One region of the Rhizobium sp. N731 genome, then DNA from elsewhere that is predicted to be linked to it. Evidence: riboswitches for the same ligand, from Rfam matches in the RefSeq annotation. Region 1 holds a riboswitch; each other region holds the start of a gene.
What was found. A riboswitch is a leader RNA that binds a small molecule or an ion and turns the genes downstream of it on or off. The one in region 1 is predicted to bind cobalamin.
Positions count from the first base shown of each region.

Region 2: it holds a riboswitch for cobalamin, as region 1 does, so the genes downstream of both, bluB (5,6-dimethylbenzimidazole synthase) here and nrdH (glutaredoxin-like protein NrdH) in region 1, are expected to answer to the same signal.
Region 3: it holds a riboswitch for cobalamin, as region 1 does, so the genes downstream of both, cobU (bifunctional adenosylcobinamide kinase/adenosylcobinamide-phosphate guanylyltransferase) here and nrdH (glutaredoxin-like protein NrdH) in region 1, are expected to answer to the same signal.

Region 1 covers NZ_CP013601.1:3,893,806-3,900,808, forward strand. Annotated here, with positions in the region: gene nrdE (class 1b ribonucleoside-diphosphate reductase subunit alpha) at 1-1,516, opposite strand, end outside; gene nrdI (class Ib ribonucleoside-diphosphate reductase assembly flavoprotein NrdI) at 1,495-1,908, opposite strand; gene nrdH (glutaredoxin-like protein NrdH) at 1,922-2,143, opposite strand; cobalamin riboswitch at 2,406-2,631, opposite strand; gene AMK02_RS18875 (heavy metal translocating P-type ATPase) at 3,040-5,274, opposite strand; gene AMK02_RS18880 (MerR family transcriptional regulator) at 5,345-5,767, shown strand; gene AMK02_RS18885 (TIGR03862 family flavoprotein) at 5,839-7,003, shown strand, end outside.
Region 2 covers NZ_CP013601.1:2,427,183-2,434,185, reverse strand. Annotated here, with positions in the region: gene AMK02_RS11980 (DUF1003 domain-containing protein) at 1-382, opposite strand, end outside; gene AMK02_RS11975 (NAD+ synthase) at 572-2,251, shown strand; gene AMK02_RS11970 (TolB family protein) at 2,278-3,105, shown strand; gene AMK02_RS11965 (3-deoxy-7-phosphoheptulonate synthase) at 3,102-4,166, opposite strand; cobalamin riboswitch at 4,543-4,728, shown strand; gene bluB (5,6-dimethylbenzimidazole synthase) at 4,771-5,460, shown strand; gene AMK02_RS11955 (DUF2865 domain-containing protein) at 5,464-6,561, opposite strand; gene AMK02_RS11950 (YciI family protein) at 6,843-7,003, shown strand, end outside.
Region 3 covers NZ_CP013601.1:2,555,852-2,562,854, reverse strand. Annotated here, with positions in the region: gene AMK02_RS12630 (adenylate/guanylate cyclase domain-containing protein) at 1-6, shown strand, start outside; gene AMK02_RS12625 (chloride channel protein) at 14-1,804, opposite strand; cobalamin riboswitch at 2,031-2,179, shown strand; gene cobU (bifunctional adenosylcobinamide kinase/adenosylcobinamide-phosphate guanylyltransferase) at 2,619-3,128, shown strand; gene cobW (cobalamin biosynthesis protein CobW) at 3,135-4,190, shown strand; gene cobN (cobaltochelatase subunit CobN) at 4,194-7,003, shown strand, end outside.

The DNA.
Region 1 (7,003 bases):
AATAGATATTGGTGAAGTCGACGCCTTCCTCGGAGCCGTAATAGATGCGTTCGCGGGCGAGGTAGCCGTGCAGGTTCATCTGCCCGAGCCCGATCGCATGGCTCTCGTCATTGCCCTTCTCGATCGACGGAACCGAGAAGATATGACTCATGTCGGAGACCGCCGTCAGCGCCCGGATCGAGGTCTCGATCGTCTTGCCGAAATCGGCTGAATCCATCGCCGCCGCAATGTTCAGCGAACCGAGATTGCAGGAAATATCCTTGCCGAGATCCCTATAGGAGAGATCATCGTTGTATTGGCTCGCCTCGCTCACCTGCAGGATCTCCGAGCAGAGATTGCTCATGGAGATGCGCCCGGCCACCGGGTTCGCCCGATTCACCGTGTCCTCGAACATGATGTAGGGATAACCGCTTTCGAACTGGATTTCGGCGATCACCTGGAAGAATTCGCGCGCCTTGATCTTCTTCTTCGAAATACGGGCGTCCGTCACCATCTCCCGGTACTTTTCCGTCACCGAAATCTCGGTGAAGGGCACACCGTAGACGCGTTCCACGTCGTAGGGCGAGAACAGGTACATGTCCTCATTGTTCCTGGCGAGTTCGAAAGTGATATCGGGCACGACGACGCCGAGCGACAGTGTCTTGATGCGGATTTTCTCGTCGGCATTTTCCCGCTTGGTGTCGAGAAAGCGCATGATGTCGGGATGATGGGCGTTGAGATAAACCGCGCCCGCCCCCTGGCGCGCACCGAGCTGGTTGGCATAGGAGAAGCTGTCTTCGAGCAGTTTCATCACCGGGATGATGCCGGAGGACTGGTTCTCGATCTGCTTGATGGGCGCACCGGCCTCGCGGATGTTCGTCAGCGACAGGGCCACGCCGCCACCGCGCTTCGACAATTGCAGCGCCGAATTGATCGACCGGCCGATCGATTCCATATTGTCCTCGACGCGCAGCAGGAAACAGGAAACCAGTTCGCCGCGCTGCTTCTTGCCGGCATTGAGAAAGGTCGGCGTCGCCGGCTGGAAGCGGCCGGAAATGATCTCGTCGACCATGTCGCGGGCAAGGGCCTCGTCGCCCCGCGCCAAGGTCAGCGCCACCATGCAGATGCGGTCCTCATAGCGCTCGAGATAACGCTTTCCGTCGAAGGTCTTCAGCGTGTAGCTGGTGTAATATTTGAAAGCGCCGAGGAAAGTGGGAAAACGGAATTTCCTGGCATAGGCCTGATCGAAAAGGTCGCGGACGAAATTGAAGGAATATTGGTCGAGCACCTCCTGCTCGTAATAGCCCTCAGTGACGAGGTAATCGAGCTTTTCTCGAAGATTGTGAAAAAACACGGTGTTCTGGTTCACATGCTGCAGGAAATATTGCCTGGCCGCCATGCGATCCTTGTCGAGTTGGATCTTGCCGTCATCGTCATAGAGGTTCAGCATCGCGTTCAGCGCGTGATAATCGAGCGTTTCAGCCGCCTTCAGCGGTTTTGCGCCCGCATCCCGCGTCAGATTTGTTCCCGTGTCCAAAATCGTCCCATCCCGTCTTTGACATTGGCGACATCCTCGGCCGTTCCCAGAAGCTCGAACCGATAAAGGTACGGCACCTGGCACTTGTTCGAGATGACATCGCCGGCTAGCCCGTAGGTCTCGCCGAAATTGCTGTTGCCCGCGGCAATCACGCCGCGGATGTTGGAGCGGTTTTCCGCCTCGTTGAGGAAACGGATCACCGGCTTGGGCACGGCTCCCTTTACGATCCCGGGGCCGCCGTCGCCGCAATAGGTAGGCAAGATCAGCACATAAGGTTCGCGGATATGGATGTCCTCAGCGCCAAGGGGAATGCGCGCCGCGCGCAGCCCCAGCTTCTCGACGAAACGATGGGTATTTCCGGATCGGCTGGAATAATAGACAATCAGCCCCATCGCTTTTCTCAGCTCAGGAAAGCGCGCTGATCATGTCGGGTCGGAAACCCGCCCAATGCTGGCTGCCGGCAACCACGACCGGAACCTGCATGTAGCCCATGCCGCGCACACGATCGAGCGCTTCGGTATCCTGGGAGATATCGACGATTTCATAGTCCACGCCCAGGCGGTCGAGGGCGCGGTAGGTGGCGGTGCATTGGACGCAGGCCGGCTTGCTGTAAACGGTAACGCTCATCATGTTCCTCGTGATGTCAATGGATTCAGGACGCAGGGCTGGATCGGGCGCCGTACGGCGTCCGGGACAATGCTTGATAATGATGTGGCAAGGTTGGCGCTTTAAACGCCTGATATCATCCCTCGCAGGATGTGCGCGGGCGACGGCCTTGATGTTCTCGACATGACTTCAAACCCCGAAGTGCTCATGCGGACGTTCGGGGCAGCGCAACAGGCGCGGATCATTCCGCCTTCGATCACGCGACCTTCCGGACACCCCGCCCGTGGACGTTTCGTTCAAGGCAGGTCTCCTGGCTCACGGGTCGAAGCACTCTGCCCCAGCCTTCCCAAGGCATCATGCCTCAGTGACCTGAAATCGGGCAGTTGCTCGCCGCTTACAGTTGCGGGGGCAGCTCCGGCATCGCCGCGCCATGATGGCGCCACGCACCGTATTCCCGTCTTAGCCCTCGATCCTCACGAATCGAGGGAACCTCGAACACTAGATATAGTACGCGAATCCGAATTCACGTCAACGGATGGTTTGTGCATTGCGTTACGGCAGGTTTGAAATCGCTGTATTCCTGTGAAAAACAGGGATAACGAAAGCTTAACGAAAACAGGCCGTGGAGAAGGCCTCGACGTGAACCGGCCGACAAGCTGGCTCCTAGGCTGCTGACAAAGCACTGCAACCCGCGACGTCATCCTCGGCCTTGTGCCGAGGATCTGAGCACGTCCAAATAAGCATCTGAAAATTAAACCGTTTTCCTGCCTAAAATTGCGGTGGTTAGACGCTCGGCACAAGGCCGAGCATGACGGAGGAGACTTTGTCAGCAAACTGAGAGCCGGCAGATGGCCCGCTCCGCTATTTTCGATTCCCGGGTAGGCCGGAATCGGCAGTCTTCCCGCCGCCAGTCGGGTTCATACCTTTATCCGAAGCAATCGCAGCGCATTGATCGTCACCAGCACGGTGGCGCCGGTATCGGCGAGGATCGCCGGCCAGAGCCCGGTAATGCCGGCGATCGTGGTCACCAGAAAGAAAGCCTTCAGCCCGAGCGCGATGGTGATATTCTGCAAGATATTGCGCATCGTGCGCTTGGAAAGCGCGATCATCCGCGCCACGTCGCCGACGCGTCCGTGCAGCACGGCGGCATCGGCCGTCTCCAGCGCCACATCCGTGCCGCCACCCATGGCGATGCCGATGTCGGCGGCGGCGAGCGCCGGCGCGTCGTTGATGCCGTCGCCGACCTTGGCGACGACGAAACCTTCACGCTTCAATTCACCGACGACCCGCTGCTTGTCCTCGGGCATCATCTCGCCGCGCCAGTCGATACCGAGCATGCCGGCGACGGCGGCCGCCGTCCGCTTGTTGTCGCCCGTCAGCATCATCGCCTTGACACCGGCCGATTTGAGCGCCGAGAGCCCCACTTCGGCATCCTCGCGCGGCTCGTCGCGCATGGCGATCAGGCCGGCCGCAGCGCCATTGACGAGCAGCACCGATACGCTCTTGCCCTCATCATTGAGCCCTGCAATACGCGCCTCCTGTTCCGCGTTGAGCGCCCCACGCTCGCGTGCGGCAGGCGGCGACAAGAGATCCACTGTCTCGCCGCCGACCTTGCCGGTGACCCCCTTGCCCGGCAGCGCTTCCAGTTCGAAGGCGGGCGGCACGGGCACGCCGTCCGCTTTGGCGCGGTGGAGAATCGCCAGTGCCAGCGGATGGCTGGAGCCCTGCTCGAGCACAGCCGCGCGCGACAGGAGCTGCGCCTCGCTCAATCCGAAGGAAAGGATGTCGGTGACCCGAGGCTTGCCTTCCGTCAGCGTGCCCGTCTTGTCGAAGGCGACCATCGTCACCTTGCCGAGCGTCTCCAGGACCGCGCCGCCCTTCATCAGCAATCCGCGCCGTGCGGCCGCCGACAGCGAAGCGGCGATCGCCGCCGGCGTCGAGATGACGAGGGCGCAGGGGCAGCCAATAAGCAGGATGGCAAGGCCTTTGTAGATCCATTCACTCCACGCGCCGCCGAAAAACAGCGGCGGAATGACCGCGAACAGTGCGGCGACGACGACGACACCTGGCGTGTAGTAGCGCGAAAACCGATCGATGTACCGCTCCGTCGGCGCCTTCGATTCCTGCGCTTCTTCCACCAGCTTGACGACGCGAGCAATGGTATTGTCGGCAGCGGCTGCCGTGACGCGAACCCTGAGCACCGCATCGCCATTGACCGTACCGGCATAGACGACGGCATCGACGCCCTTACGCACCGGCGTGCTCTCGCCCGTCACCGGAGCCTCGTCGATCGCGCTCTCGCCTGATACGATGACGCCGTCGGCAGAGATGCGGTCGCCGGGACGAACCATGATGACCGCGCCGACGGCAAGACTTTCCGCCGGCACCTCGCGCATCTGCCCATTGTCTTCGAGCAGCGCGGTCTTCGGCACCAGGGCCGTCAGCGACTGGATGCTTTCACGCGCCCTGCCCGCCGCCACGCCTTCGAGCAGCTCGCCGACGAGGAACAGGAATACGACCGTTGCCGCTTCCTCGCCCGCATTGATGATGACGGCGCCGACGGCGGCGATCGTCATCAGCATCTCGATCGAAAACGGCGTGCCTGACAAAGCCGCCATGACGGCTCGCCGCGCAATCGGCAGCAGACCGACCAGTATCGCGACCAAGAAGGCATAGGACGCGATCGCCGGCACGAGATGGCCGACGGCATAGGCGACAATGAGTGCCGCACCCGAAAAAATGGTCAGGCGGCCTTTCCTGCTCCGCCACCAAGGACCGGTCATCAGCGCATGGTCGTGCCCATGCAGGCCTTCGATTTCCTTCTCGTCATGGGCATGATCGTGATCATGCCCGGCACGGTCGTGATCTCCATGGCCATGAGCGGCATGATCGTGATGATGGTGCGGGCGGCCTTCACGCGCGGGCGTCGCATTTCCGGTAAAGGGCGAGATGGAATAACCAAGCCCCGTCACCTTCCTCTCGAGTGCCTTGAGATCGCTGCCGTCATGCCGGACGGTCATGGTGCCTGTCACCACCGAGACGGTGACATCGGCAACGCCTGCTATGCGCCTGACTGCGGTGTCGATCTTGCTCGCGCAGGCGGCGCAATCCATGCCGCCGACCCTGTATCGTGTCTCGCTCGTCTCAGCCATATCCGCTTCCTTGTCAAACAGAAGCATCCCCCCTACATCCTCTAGCAACTAGAGGTGCAAGAGAAAAATCATGAAAAAGATCACGATTGGCGAGGCGGCCCGTCGGAGCGGCGTGAAGGTGCCAACGGTGCGCTATTACGAAAGCATCGGCCTGCTCGCGGCGCCGAGCCGCAGCGAAGGCAACCAGCGATCCTTCGAACCTGCCGACATCAGCCGCCTCGCTTTCATCCGCCACGCGCGCGAGCTCGGTTTCGAGATCGAGGCGATCCGTACGCTGCTGACGCTGCAGGATGATCCGAACCAGTCCTGCGCCTCGGCCGACGCCATCGCCAAGGCTCGCCTCGTTGAAGTCGAGCAGCGCATCCGCAGCCTGACGGCGCTTAAGGCAGAGCTCGAAATCATGGTGGAGAGCTGCGGCCACGGCCGCGTCGATCAATGCCGCGTCATCGAGGTTCTCGCCGACCACGGTCAGTGCACGCATTCGCACCATTGACAAATCTGCACCCTTGCAGGTGATCGGCGCCCGCGGCAAAACTGCGCCGGAAAGAATCGGGCGAAGACATCATGAGCCAGAAACGGATTGCGATCATCGGCGGCGGCCCGGCGGGCCTTGCGGCTGCCGAGCGGCTGTCGCTCTCCGGCCACGCGGTGACGGTCTACGACGCCATGCCGACCTTCGCGCGCAAGTTCCTGCTGGCCGGCAAGTCGGGCCTCAATATCACCCATTCCGAGGACTATGCCCGCTTCGCCACGCGTTTCGGCGCGGCTTCAGCCCGTCTTCGTCCCGCTCTCGATGCCTTTACCCCTGGCGATGTCACGGATTGGGCCGTAGGGCTCGGCACCGAGACCTTCGTCGGCTCCTCCGGCCGGGTTTTCCCGAAGGTGATGAAGGCTTCTCCTTTGCTGCGTGCCTGGCTCAAACGGCTGGAAGAACGGGGTGTCGCGTTGCGCACCCGCCACCGCTGGACCGGCCTCGTCGAAGACGGTTATGTTTTCGAAACGCCGGAAGGGCGTAGCATCATCCATTGCGACGCCGCCCTGCTGGCGCTTGGCGGCGCAAGTTGGCCGCGCCTCGGCTCGGATGCTGCCTGGCTGCCCTGGTTGGCCGAGAGGGGCGTCGAGATCGACGCCTTCCGACCCGCCAATTGCGGCTTCATCGTCGGCTGGAGCGCCAGCTTCAGTGCGCGTTTCGCCGGCGAGCCCGTCAAATCGGTCACCGCCACATCCGAAGCCGGCACCTTTCCGGGCGAGTTCGTCATCACCGGCAGCGGCATCGAGGGCAGCCTGGTCTACGCCCATGCGGCCAGCCTCCGCGACCGGCTGCTTCACCACGGCAGCGCTGCCCTGACGCTCGACCTCGCCCCGGGCAGGCCGATCGAAAGGCTTGCGCGCGACCTGGCGCGGCAGGACACCAAGTCGAGCTTCTCAAACCGCCTGCGCAAGGGTGCCGGGCTTGACGGCGTCAAGGCGGCATTGCTGCGCGAACTCGCGCCGGACCGCGACCGAGCCGACCCCGAACGTCTCGCCGGCGTAATCAAGGCTCTGCCGGTACCGGTTCTCGAGACGAGGCCGATCGCCGAGGCGATCTCTTCTGCAGGTGGCATCCGCTGGAGCAGCATCGACGAAGGCTTCATGCTGAAGGCGCTGCCGGGCACCTTCGTCGCCGGCGAGATGCTCGACTGGGAGGCGCCGACCGGCGGATATCTCCTCACCGCCTGCCTTGCGACCG
Region 2 (7,003 bases), 1.5 Mb from region 1:
CGAAGCGGTCGCGCTCAGCCTGACGATTCTGCGACATCATGATGATCGGCGCCTGGATCGCGGCGAGCATCGACAAGATCAGGTTCAGGAAGACGAACGGATAGGGATCGAAAGCGCCACTCGCCAAAACGATGGTGTTGATTATCGTCCAGACGACGAGGAAGGCCAGGAAGCCGAGGATGAAGGACCATGAGCCGCCGACACGGGCGATGCTGTCGGCGATGCGTTCTCCAAAAGAGGCCTCGGCAGAAAAGGCGGCGTTGACATCGGTCGAGATGATCTTGCGCTCGTGCGCTTTCGCCAGCACGCGCTTTTCCGTGTCGCCGAGTTCGTCGGCCGGTTTGTCGAAATGATGGTGCACGAAGTTCGAAAAATTATTCATGGCCTGTTTCCGATGACCGTTAACGATGCTGCCGCTTTCGTGCGTCAGTATTCCGCTCCGCCGGTAAATTGCAATGCATCGGTGCCGTAAGCCTCCAGCGCGCCTGTTCACGAAAAATTCGTGAGCTCGGTGCAACGCTTTGGTCGCGAACGTGTTGCGGTAACGGGAGCCGCAGGCTAAACAAATGACATGACACAGGAAAACGCTCTCTCCGATATCTTCCGCATCGCTATCGGCCAGCTCAATCCCACGGTCGGTGATGTCGCCGGCAATCTTGCCAAGGCACGTGAAGCACGCGCTGATGCAGGCCGAGAGGGCGCGCATCTGCTCGTGTTGACCGAGCTTTTCATCTCCGGCTATCCGCCGGAGGACCTGGTGCTGAAGCCGGCCTTCATCCGCGCCTGCTGGAAGGCGGTGGAAAGCCTTGCGGCGGACACCGCCGATGGTGGGCCGGGCGTCGTCATCGGATTCCCCAGGCAGGACGAGAGGGGGCGTTATAATTCCGTCGCCGTGCTCGACGGCGGCAAGGTTATCGCAGTGCGCGACAAGGTCGATCTGCCGAATTACGGTGAGTTCGATGAGAAGCGGGTCTTCGTGCAGGGGGCGATGCCGGGGCCGGTCAATTTCCGCGGCGTGCGGCTCGGCATTCCGATCTGCGAAGATATCTGGGGTGATCTCGGCGTTTGCGAGACGCTGGCTGAAAGCGGGGCGGAGATCCTGCTGTCGCCGAACGGGTCTCCCTATTATCGCGGTAAGGTCGATATCCGTCACCAGGTGGTACTGAAGCAGGTGATCGAGACCGGCCTGCCGCTGATCTATGCCGCCCAGCTCGGAGGGCAGGACGAGCTCGTGTTCGACGGGGCGAGCTTCGCCTTCAACGCCGACAAATCGCTCGCCTTCCAGATGAGCCAGTTCGAGACAGCGCTTGCAGTGACGACATGGAAACGTGGGGAAGCCGGCTGGCACTGCGCCGAAGGGCCGATGGCGCGTATCCCCGAGGGTGAGGAGGCCGATTATCGCGCCTGCCTGCTTGGCTTCCGCGACTACGTCAATAAAAACGGTTTCAAAACTGTCGTTCTCGGCCTTTCCGGCGGCATCGACTCAGCGATCTGCACAGCGATCGCGGTCGATGCTCTCGGAGAGGAGCGGGTGCGAACGGTGATGCTGCCCTATCGTTACACGTCGGAAGATTCACTGAAGGATGCAGCCGACTGCGCCAAGGCGCTCGGCTGCCGCTATGACATCGTACCGATCGAGCAGCCGGTAACCGGCTTCAGCAGCTCGCTGTCCAACCTCTTCGAGGGTACGGAGAGCGGAATCACCGAGGAGAACTTGCAGAGCCGCGCGCGCGGCGTCATCCTGATGGCGATCTCCAACAAGTTCGGCGCGATGGTGGTGACGACGGGCAACAAGTCGGAAATGTCGGTCGGCTACGCCACGCTGTATGGCGACATGAACGGCGGCTTCAATCCGATCAAGGACCTCTACAAGATGCAGGTCTATGCGCTAGCCCGCTGGCGCAACGAGAATGTGCCGCCGGGCGCGCTAGGCCCGTCGGGTGAAGTGATTCCGCAGAATATCATCGACAAGGCACCATCGGCCGAGCTGCGTCCCGATCAAAAGGATCAGGATTCGCTGCCGCCTTATCCCGTTCTCGACGATATTCTCGAGTGCCTGGTGGAGAAGGAAATGGCTGTTGAGGAGATCGTCGCGCGCGGCCATGACGTAGCGACCGTTCACCGGGTCGAGCATCTGCTCTATCTCGCCGAATATAAGCGCCGGCAATCGGCGCCGGGCGTGAAGATCACCAAGAAGAATTTCGGCCGCGACCGGCGCTATCCAATCACCAATCGATTCCGCGATCGCTGACGCAATCGACATATCAGTGAGGCAACATGCGCAGCTCGGTCGAGATCTATAATGTGGGGACGGGCAGGGCTCGCGAGGTCTGGCAAACGGACAGGCTGGTGGAAGCGCCGAACTTCTCGCCTGATGGTTCCTACCTGCTGCTCAACGGCGACGGGCTGCTCTTCCGGCTGCCGCTCGATGGCGGCGAGGTGGTCAGGGTCGATACGGGCTTTGCCGTCAATTGCAACAATGATCACGGCATTTCACCTGATGGCACCGAAATCGTCATCTCGGACAAGACCGAATTCGGCAAGTCGGCCATCTATATCCTGCCGATCGAAGGCGGAACGCCGCGGCTCGTCACCCGGAACCAGCCCTCCTACTGGCATGGCTGGTCGCCTGATGGCCGCCAGCTCGCCTATTGCGGCATTCGCGACGACCTCTTCGATATCTATACGATCTCCGTCGACGGCGGCGCCGAAACGCGGCTGACGCATGGCGAGGGCCGCAACGATGGACCGGATTATTCGGCCGACGGACAATGGATCTACTTCAATTCCAGCCGCACCGGGCTGATGCAGATTTGGCGTATCCACCCCGACGGCACGGGCCTCGAGCAGGTAACGTCGGACAATCAGGGCAACTGGTTCGCCCATCCGTCGCCGAAAAATGACAAGGTGCTGATCCTGTCCTATGACCCCTCGGTTTTCGATCATCCGCGCGATCTCGACGTGCGGCTGCGGCTGATGGACATGGATGGCGGCAACCTGAAAACGCTGTTCGAACTTTTCGGTGGGCAGGGCACGATCAATGTGCCCTGCTGGTCTCCTGATGGCGAAGAATTCGCTTATGTGCGCTATTTCCCGGCTGATTAAGCCGCTGCCGCCTTGCGCCGCGCGCCAGCGGCTTTCGCCAGGTCTTCCAATACCGTCACCGACATGTTCCAGTCGATGCAGCCATCGGTGATAGACTGGCCGTAGACCAGCGGCTTGCCGGGAACGAGATCCTGGCGGCCGGCGACGAGGTTGCTTTCCACCATCATGCCCTTGATATGATAGTTTCCGGCGGCGATCTGCGAGGCCACGGAATGGACGACGAGCGGCTGGTTCATCGGGTCTTTGCCGCTGTTGGCATGGCTGGCGTCGATGAGGATGCGCGGGGCGACGCCGAGTTTAAGGCATTCCGCTGTGACGGCTTCGACATCGGCCGCCTCGTAATTCGGCCGCTTGCCGCCGCGCAGAATGATGTGGCAGTCCTCATTGCCCTTTGTCGAGGCGATTGCCGCCTGTCCGTCCTTGGTAACGGCCGGGAAGTGATGCGGTTGTGATGCGGCCATAATCGCGTCGAGTGCGACGCGAGCGCCGCCGTCGGTGCCGTTCTTGAAGCCGATCGGGCAGGAGAGGCCGGAGGCGAGCTGGCGATGGATCTGGCTTTCGGTCGTACGCGCGCCGATCGCGCCCCAGCTGACAAGGTCGGCAATGTATTGCGGCGTGATCGTCTCGAGGAATTCGACGCCAGCGGGCAGGCCCATTGCGTTGATGTCGAGCAGCAGGCGCCTGGCAATGCGAAGCCCTTCCTCGATGCGGTAGCTGCCGTCGAGATGCGGGTCGTTCATCAGACCCTTCCAGCCGACCGTGGTGCGGGGCTTTTCGAAATAGACGCGCATGACGATTTCCAGATCACTGGAGAAGCGCTGTCGCTGCTCGGCCAGCCGCGCGGCATATTCGCGTGCGGCAACCGGATCGTGGATGGAGCAGGGGCCGATGACGACGATCAGGCGGTCGTCTTCTCCCTCGAGGATCCGATGGATCGCATGACGGTTGCTGGTCACCGTCTCGCTGACGGCAACGGTTCGGGGGATTTCCGCGATGATATCTGCGGGTTTGGTCAGCGGGGTGATTTCGAGGATACGCAGATCATCAATGGTATCGGGCACGGTGTGGCTCCTGTTTGGTCATACCGTGCGGAAACAAAAAAAGCCGCCAGGTAGACTAGCGGCTGTTCGGGTGGTCGTCGCGTCGAATTCAGTTACGCACGGGCCCGCATCCGCTGGGAGCAGCGGTACCAATAAAATCGCGAGGCGTAGACAGAAGTGATCGACATGCGGCGTGTTTAGCGTGGCGGCCTTCCGTTGTCACGCAGAATCTGCGGCCCGAAAGAGGGCTTGGGCGTGCAGCAGTCTCTAATGCGTTTGCGAGCGTGGTCGTGACCAGCCGCCGCCTGTTCACCGGCATGTCAGGCGGAAAAATCGCTGTTTGCCTAACGGCCTCCTCGGGCTCGGCTGCCTCCGCTTGCCCGCGAAGCGCTTTCCTGAAATAGATACCTCGTCAGGTGCCCGCTTTCACGCGGGAGAATCGGGAATCCGGTGCAAGACCGGAACGTGCCCAACGCTGTAAGGCCGACGCTCGCCGCCTCATCATGCCACTGGCTTTTGCCGGGAAGGCTGCGGCAGACGGATGACGCCAAGTCAGAAGACCGGCCTGGCAAGATAGACCCAACCCGCGCGGACGGCGGGCGGTTGCGTTGTTGGGGATTTGACGATGCGACCCTTTGTTGAGGATGCCCTGTCGGAGGCATCCGGTTTTTCTCCGGCCGAACGCGAGGCCGTGTATCACGCGATCATGACCCGACGCGACGTGCGCAGCCAGTTCCTGCCCGATCCGTTGCCGGACGATGTCGTGGCGCGGCTTCTGACGGCCGCCCATCACGCTCCCTCCGTCGGCTTCCTGCAGCCGTGGAACTTCATCCTGGTGAAAAGCGAATCCGTGCGCGCGCGTGTCCGGGACGCTTTTGCAAAGGCCAACGAAGAGGCGGCACTGATGTTCGACGGCGAACGGCGGCAGGCGTACCGCTCCCTCAAGCTCGAAGGCATCGTGGAGGCGCCGCTCGGCATATGCGTGACCTGCGATCCCACCCGCGGCGGCAGCGTGGTGCTGGGACGGACGCACAATCCGCGGATGGATTCCTATTCGACCGTTTGCGCAATCCAGAATCTCTGGCTTGCGGCCCGCGCCGAAGGGGTCGGCATCGGCTGGGTCAGCATCTTTCGTGAAGGCGACCTGAAAACAATTCTCGGCATACCCGAGCATATCGAGGTGGTCGCGTGGCTCTGTGCCGGCTTTGTCGACCGGCTTTATGATGAACCGGAACTCTCGGTCAAAGGTTGGCGGCAGCGGCTACCGCTCGAGGAACTCGTGTTCCATGATGGATGGGGACGCAACGACCCTTAGCGATTACTGCTGTTGTGGTTGCGGGCCCGCCGTTGCCGGATTGGCAAGGTCGATCGAGCCCTGGTCGCCGGCAAGGAATTGCGGGCCGACCTGACGGACCTTGTTCTGCGTGGGGTCGTAGGGACGTTCGGGAACGGATGGCTGCGGCGGGGCTGATGCTGCCGCGGTATCTTTCGCCGGCGGATTGGTGCGGACCGTCGTGATCGAGCCCTGCTGCGGCGGTTCGCTCAGGGCCTGCTTGCCGCGCATCTCCTCGTAATAGGCGGTGAGATTGCAGGCGCAGGAATTTTTTTCGCCAGGCGCGCGGTTCTTGTAGGCAAAGGCGTTCTTCATGGCGCTATAGGGCGCACCCGTTGCGGCCGAAATCATGTTCGAGGCTTCGGTGCTGGTCACGTCGCGATAAAAGAGCTCGGTCTCGATGTCGGGGCACATCTTGGCGCAGGTCTGGGCATCGCGGCCGAAATCGACCGAGGTGGTGTTCGAACTGATCGGGAAGAAGCCGCCGTCGCAGCTGCGAACGCAGATGGTGCTGACCGGCGAAAACATTTCGGTCCTCGGCAGACCATAACGCGGATCGGCCTCTTCACCGCCGCCGAGCGGGATGAATGTGTCGGTGCGCATCGCCTGTTCCTCTACGCTTGGGGCGGGCTCGCTGGCGCTGCGCTCTGTCGGGGCATAGAAATTTTCGCTGTTGCAGCCATTGCGTTCGAGTGCCGCCGTCAATTCTCGGCGCGCGTCGTCATCGCCGGCCTGGCTGCGCAGCTCGTTGCGGCGGTCCTGGAGATAACGGATATTATCGATCATCCGGGCTTCGGCGTCAGAAAGCTCGGCGCAAAAATCGGCATTCTCACCGCCGATCACGACCATGCTGCCTGAGGTGCAGCCATAGCTGCGCAGATCGTTGCGGACTTTGCGCAATTCGAGGTTTTGCTCGGCGATTGCGCTGGCATATTGGCGCGCTTCCGGACCGTTATTGTTGCCGATCGATCGTGGTAGGTCGGCAAGGCGACCGCGCAAGTCATTGCAAATAGCGCTGCTTTGTGCGGCGGCCGGCGATGCCAGCGCAAGCACAAGAGCAAGAGACAGGTGTCGGCGTTTCACGGCGTTGTCCGGGAATGAGAAAGTGTCGATCGGTCAAGGGTGGCGTCCATCCGCCGTACCTTGTCTCTTAACGTGTTTCTCTTAATAAGCTTGGATCAATTCCTAGCGCATTTTCGAGATTTTATCCAGAAGACGCAGGTAATCTTCCGTCAGGTAAGTCGGCACAGCATTGCACCCGGAGGCGGACACTGCAGCCGTCAACAGCAGTTCCCTTCTTCATACGAATTGTTATTCTCGGCGCTCGTTCCTGTGGGGAATTGGCTTTCACTGAGGATGAAGCAATGCGCTACATGCTGATGCTGCATGCGGACGAAACTGCCGGGAACTCCATAGCGCCCGAGGACATGGCGCGTTTCATGGGGCAGATGTATGCCTATCAACAAGCGCTGGAGAAGGCGGCTGCGTTCGTCTCGAGCAATGCGCTCGTCAGCTCCTCTGAGGC
Region 3 (7,003 bases), 1.3 Mb from region 1:
TCTTAAGGCTCGCTCAAATCTCGCCCGACACCTCGCGGCGGCGGCGGTCGAGTTCTTCGCTGTAGCGGCGCAGCGTGTGGCTTTCGCTGAGCTGTCCCACCACCTTGCGCTCGATCAGATTGTTGACGACGGCGAGCGCTTCGCTTTCGCTCTTGTCGAAGATCGCCGCCGCCTGCTTGGCATTCATCTGCGGCTGCAGGAAATCATTGCGGTAGCGGACGAAATCGGCAAGCGTCTGGCTCTCGTCCTGGGCGTCGGTCGGGTTGGCGTAAATCTCAGGCACCAGCACGAGACCGGCATATTTGTCGTTCTCCTCGACGAGAATGACGCGTTGGGTTGAGCCGATCGGGAAGGTGTTCTTGAACTCCTCCAGCGAGATATCGGCCCTTGCCGTTTTCACGTCGGCGCGCATCAGCTTGTTCACCGTCAGATTGCGGATCCAGCCAACGTCGTGGGCGCTGCGGATGCTTTCGCCGCGCAGGTGGAAGCGCCATGTGGCAAAGGAGTAGCCGAACGTCGAGCGCACGACGAGCGAGGAGGTGATGACGGCGGCAAGAACCAGTGCCGTGATCGGAAAATCACCGGTGATTTCGAGCGCCAGGAAGGTCATCGTCAGCGGCCCGCCAATGACGGCGACCGACAGGGAACTCATCCCGACCACGGCATAAATGACCGGCGTCAATGTCGCATCGGCGAAATAGGGAGCGCAATAAGCAAAGAGCTTGCCGAGCAGGGCGCCCATGAACAGCGAGGCGAAAAACAGTCCGCCCCTGAAACCGGAGCCGATCGAGATCGCCGAGGCAAGGGATTTCAGGAGGAAGAGACCGATCAGCGCCGGGATCGCCACGTCGCGGGACAAGTTGAGATGCAGCGCGCCGTGGCCGGCCGAAAGAACCTGGGGGGAGATCATGGCAAGAAGCCCGACGATGATGCCGCCGAGCGCCGGGCGAAAGGGCGGGGCGATCGAGCTTTTGCGCGCCACCTCCTCGATGAAGGCTACGCCCTGCATGAGGAGAATGCCAACGCCGGCGCAGAAGACGCCGAGCAGCAGCGCCGGGATATAATCGGCCGGCACGACCGAGCCGAAGCTGCCGATATCGATGGTGAAATCGCCCTGGACAAGCAACCTTGCGATGAGGGTTGAAACGAGGGCGGAGACGACGACCGGGGTCAACGACACGATGGTATAGGTGCCGATGATCAGCTCGAAGGCGTAGAAGGCGCCCGTCAGCGGCGCGTTGAAGGCGGCGGCGATGGCGCCGGCCGCGCCGCAACCGACGAGGATGCGCAGGTCCGAGCGGCGTAGCTGCAGCTTCAGGCCGAATTTGGAGGCGATGCCGGCGGCGAGCTGGGTATAGCCGGCCTCCAGGCCGACGGAGGCGCCGAAGCCGTTGGAGATCAGGTTCTGTACGGCAACGATGATGCTATCGGTCAGGGAGAGGCGGCCGCCATGCAGTGCGTTCGCCTCGATCGGGTCGACCATTGGTTTCTTGCGCCGTTTGGCGAGGACCAGGAGCAGTAGGCCGAGCAGGGCGCCACCGATGACGGGGGCGGTGAGCAGCAGCATCTTGTCCTCGATGGCAGACGCGCTCAGCCTGTCGCTGTCGGCGATGCCGAAAACAAGCTGGTGCAGTTGGTTGGAGACATAGCTCATGCCGGTCACGGCAAGGCCCGAAGCGATGCCGACGATGGCGCCTGTCAGCGACAGGCCAACTTCGCTGCGGCGCGTCAGCGCACGCAGCCGCCCCGGATCGAAGAAAACACGCAGCGTGCGCAGGCGGCGCCGATCCAATTTCATAAGCATGGCTAGACAACTAGGCGAGGAGAGGCCGGGTCAAGGGCGGAGGTGCGGTTGCCTTGCAACGCAATTGCGGCGAAAAGCCGACCGGCGGGTCAAATATTTATGACGTAAGCATCTGATAAAAGACGATATTTCCGGTAGAGTCAGCGGTGTTGGCTGGCCTTTCGCGCAACGTTGCGGGAAGGTGTTTGCGAAGGTCGGTTGACTTCACCCGCCGGCTTGCCTAACCATCCGAGGAATAACGGATGGTTCCGGATCGGCATTTCGCTTTCCGGATGAAAAGGGAATGTGACGGGGCGGACCCACATCGGGCGCCTTCATCACAGCCGACCCCGCGACTGTAGAGCGGTCAGGGTCTTCCATCCGGCATCGAACCCTTTCGGCTGGCGGGCTGCAATCGTGCAGGCGGGTGGGATGGGCGACATGCCGGAAAAGCCACTGGAAATGCATGGTGATCAACCGGGGTCGGACGCCTCTATCTCTACGAATCGTCCACCTTTTCATCGAGGCAGCCGGGAAGGCGAGGCAGATCCGCTGGCACGATCAGGGGCGACCGGGCTTCCGGTTCGCCCCGATCGCCGCCGATAACCGCGAGCCAGGAGACCTGCCTTCCGTGCCGGGCGAAAAGCCCAACCCTGGGCAAGAGACCCGCTGCCAGCACGGAGGTTGTTTTGGCTGAACGAACGAATTCAGTGCCGCCTGCGGTGGTGCGATACAGTGGCGGCGGTGCGGTGATTTCGGACGCTTATGTCGAGTATGCGGGTGTCACAGCCTCGACGGCTAACGGCCACATCTTCTCTCCGAAGGCCGCTTCAGTATGACCACCACCCTCATCCTCGGCGGCGCACGCTCCGGCAAATCCCGTTTTGCCGAAAATCTCGTTATGGCAAGCGGCCTCGAGCGCCACTACCTCGCCACCGGCCGTGCCTGGGACGAGGAGATGCGGACGCGTATTGCCCAGCACAAGGCCGATCGCGGCCCCTCCTGGACGACGCATGAGGAGCCCCTCGATCTCGTCGAGAAGCTTACCGCCATCGACCGCGAGAGGCGCATTGTGCTGATCGACTGCCTGACGCTCTGGGTGACCAATCTGATAATGGAGGAGCGAGATATCCCAGCGGAGTTTACGGCGCTAGCCGATTTCCTGCCTAGCGCCAGGGCGCGGATCGTCGTTGTTTCCAACGAGGTTGGCCTCGGCATCGTGCCTGACAATCGAATGGCGCGCGATTTTCGCGATCATGCCGGACGGCTGCACCAAATAATCGCGGCGAAGGCCGACGAAGTCTATTTCATCGCGGCCGGTCTGCCGTTGAAAATGAAGGGTTGAAGTTCCATGAACCAGCAGAAAATCCCCGCAACCGTCATCACCGGCTTCCTCGGCGCCGGCAAGACGACGATGATCCGCAACCTGCTCACCAATGCCGGCGGCAAAAAGATTGCGCTTATCATCAACGAGTTCGGCGATCTCGGTGTCGATGGCGAGGTGCTGAAGGGCTGCGGCGCGGAGAATTGCAGCGAGGACGATATCATCGAACTCACCAATGGCTGCATCTGCTGCACCGTCGCCGACGATTTCATCCCAACGATGACGAAGCTTCTGGAGCGCGAACAGCGGCCCGACCATATCGTCATCGAAACCTCCGGCCTCGCCCTGCCGCAGCCGCTGGTCGCCGCCTTTAACTGGCCTGATATCCGCACCCAGGTGACCGTCGACGGCGTCATTACGGTGGTCGACAGCGCGGCCGTTGCCGCCGGTCGTTTCGCCGACGACCATGATGCGGTCGAGGCGGCGCGTAGCGAAGACGACTCGCTCGATCATGAGAGCCCGATCGAGGAGCTGTTCGAAGACCAGCTCACATGCGCCGATCTCATCGTGCTCAACAAGACCGACCTGATCGATGGCGATGGCCTGGGCCGCGTGAAGAGCGAAGTTGCCTCCCGCGTCGCCCGCAAGCCGGTCATGATCGAGGCCAGGAATGGCGAGGTGCCGGCCGGCGTGTTGCTCGGCCTCGGCATCGGCACGGAAGACGATATCGCCAACCGCAAGTCCCATCACGAGCTGGAGCACGAGGAAGGGACGCCGCACGACCACGACGAATTCGACAGCTTCGTTGTCGAACTCGGCGCCGTTTCCGATCCGACAGGCTTTGTCGAGAAGCTGAAGGGCATCATCGCTGAGCATGACGTGCTGCGCCTCAAGGGCTTCATCGACGTTTCGAACAAGCCAATGCGCCTGCAGTTGCAGGCCGTCGGCAGCCGCATCGACCAGTATTTCGACCGCGCCTGGGCAGCGGGCGAGGCGCGCCGCACGCGCCTTGTCGTCATCGGCTGGCACGAAATGAACCAGGACGCGGTGCGCAAGGCGATCGAAGCGCTCATTCAGGGATAATCGATGCATCTGCTTCTGGCCCAGCAGGGAACGATCAGCGACGGCGAGGAGGCGATCGACCTCGGCCAGTCGCCGGGCGATATCCTGTTCCTGTCGGCTGCCGACACCGAGCTTGCCGCGATCGCGGCCGCCTATCGCGAGTGTGAGGGGATGTCGCATTCGCTGAGGCTCGCGAACCTGATGAACCTCAAGCATCCGATGTCGGTCGATACCTATGTCGAGCGAACGGCCCGGCATGCCAAGCTGATCGTCGTGCGTGCGCTCGGCGGCGCCAGCTATTTCCATTATACGCTGGAGGCGCTGCACGCCGTTGCCGCCCGCAACGGGGCACTGATTGCGGTATTGCCTGGCGATGCCAAGCCGGATGCCGGGCTGGTTCCTTTCTCCAATGTTGACCTCGACGATCTCAACGCGCTCTGGGCCTATCTGATCGAAGGCGGCGACGCCAATGCGCGGGATTTTCTCACTTATGCATCGGCGATGCTGTCAGGGGCGGAGAAGCCGGCGCCGGCCGCGCCTTTGATGAAGGCTGGCATCTGGTGGCCGGGGCGGGGGCTGGTTGGAACTGAGGAGTGGAAGAGGCTGGTTTCTGGCACTTCTGCGGAAACACCCCCCTCTGCCCTGCCGGAGACCTCCCCCACAGGGGGGGAGATCGGCAAGGAGCGAGACCGTCGCCCTGCATCAGTTGTTTGGAGAAGCCCTGTCGGCGACTCGATCTCCCCCCTTGTGGGGGAGATGCCCGGCAGGGCAGAGGGGGGTACCGCACGCGCGGACGAAGATAAGGGCGAACATTCGACGGAAAAGGTGGATACCGAACTTACGATCCGCTCTATCGTCGCCATCGCGTTCTACCGCGCCCTCGTCCAAAGTGGAGAAACCCGACCCATCGAAGCCCTGATCGAGGCGTTGCAAGCGCAGGGCCTGCACCCGCTGCCGGTCTTCGCCTATAGCCTCAAAGACCCCGTCTCCAAAGGAATCCTCGAATCCATCTTCGCCGACCTCAAGCCCCATGTCGTCATCAACACCACAGGCTTTGCCGTCTCCGCCCCTGGTGCCGATCGCGAGCCGACCGTGCTTGAGGTCAATGACGCCATCGTGCTGCAGGCAATCCTGTCGGCCTCGTCGCGGGACGCCTGGGAGGCTTCGTCTCAAGGTCTATCGGCGCGCGATCTCGGCATGAATGTGGCGCTGCCCGAAGTCGACGGGCGCGTATTGGCGCGGGCGGTGTCCTTCAAGACGGCGGCGCGTTACGACGCGGCTATCGAGGCGAACATCGTCGCCAGCGTGCCCGATGCCGGCCGGGTCCGCTATACGGCGGAGCTCGCCGCCAGTTGGGCGCGGCTGCGCCGGTCGCCCGCTAATAGGAGGCGCATCGCCCTCGTTATGGCGAATTATCCGAACCGCGACGGCCGGCTCGGCAACGGCGTCGGGCTCGACACGCCGGCCGGCAGCATCGAGGTGCTTCGGGCGATGGCGGGTGCGAATTATCCGGTCGCCGATGTTCCGGCCGACGGCGACGCGCTGATCCGCCATCTGATGGAGGGGCCTACCAATTCCGGGCATGACGACCGGGTCATCCGCGAGGCTCTTTCGCTCAGTCGCTACAAAAACTTCCTGGAATCTCTTCCCAAAAAGATTCAGGATGAGGTGAGGGCGCGCTGGGGTGAGCCGGAGAACGACCCCTATTTTCGCGACGGCGTCTTCGCCCTGCCTTTCGCCCGCTTCGGCAGCGTCCTGGTCGGCATCCAGCCGGCGCGCGGCTACAATATCGATCCGAAGGAGAGCTATCATTCGCCGGATCTCGTGCCGCCGCATGGCTATATTGCCTTTTATGCTTTCCTGCGGCGCGAATTTGGCGCCGACGCCGTTATCCACATGGGCAAGCACGGCAATCTCGAATGGCTGCCGGGCAAGGCGCTGGCGCTGTCGGAGACGTGTTATCCGGAAGCGATCCTCGGGCCGTTGCCGCATCTCTACCCCTTCATCGTCAATGATCCGGGCGAGGGCACGCAGGCCAAGCGCCGCACCGCCGCCGTCATCATCGACCACCTGACGCCGCCGTTGACGCGGGCCGAAAGCTACGGGCCGCTCAAGGATCTGGAGGCGCTAGTCGACGAATATTACCAGGCCGCTGGCGGCGACCCTCGCCGTATCCGGCTGCTCAGCCGCCAGATCCTCGATCTCGTCACCGATATCGGGCTGGATCGGGATGCGGGGATTGCGAAAGGCGAGAGCGAAGGTGATGCGCTGAAGAAGCTTGATGCCTATCTCTGCGATCTGAAGGAGATGCAGATCCGTGATGGGCTGCACGTGTTCGGCGTGTCGCCGGAGGGGCGGCTGCTGACGGACTTGACCGTGGCGCTGGCGCGGGTGCCGCGCGGGCTCGGCGAGGGTGGGGATGCAAGTCTGCAGCGGGCGATTGCTGGGGATGCTGTGAGAAACCCCTTCCCAACCCCTCCCCACAAGGGGGAGGGACTTACCGCTGCGCCCGCGGCAATCTCTGCGCTCAAAGATGATGTGGAGGCGGTGCGTCCAGCAAGCCCCTCCCACCTGTGGGGAGGGGTTGGGGAGGGGTCTGTCTTCGACCCACTCGACTGCGACATGGCTGCCCCTTGGGTCGGGCCACGCCCGGCTGTCCTCGCAGATATCCTCGACGCCCCCTGGCGCAGCAACGGTGACACCGTCGAGCGCATTGAACTGCTCGCCGCCAAGCTCGTTTCCGGTGAAATGGGGTGCCCAACCCTCTGGTCCCAAACCAGATCGGTGCTCTCCGAGATTGAAACTCATCTCAAACCCTCCATCCTCGCCTGCGG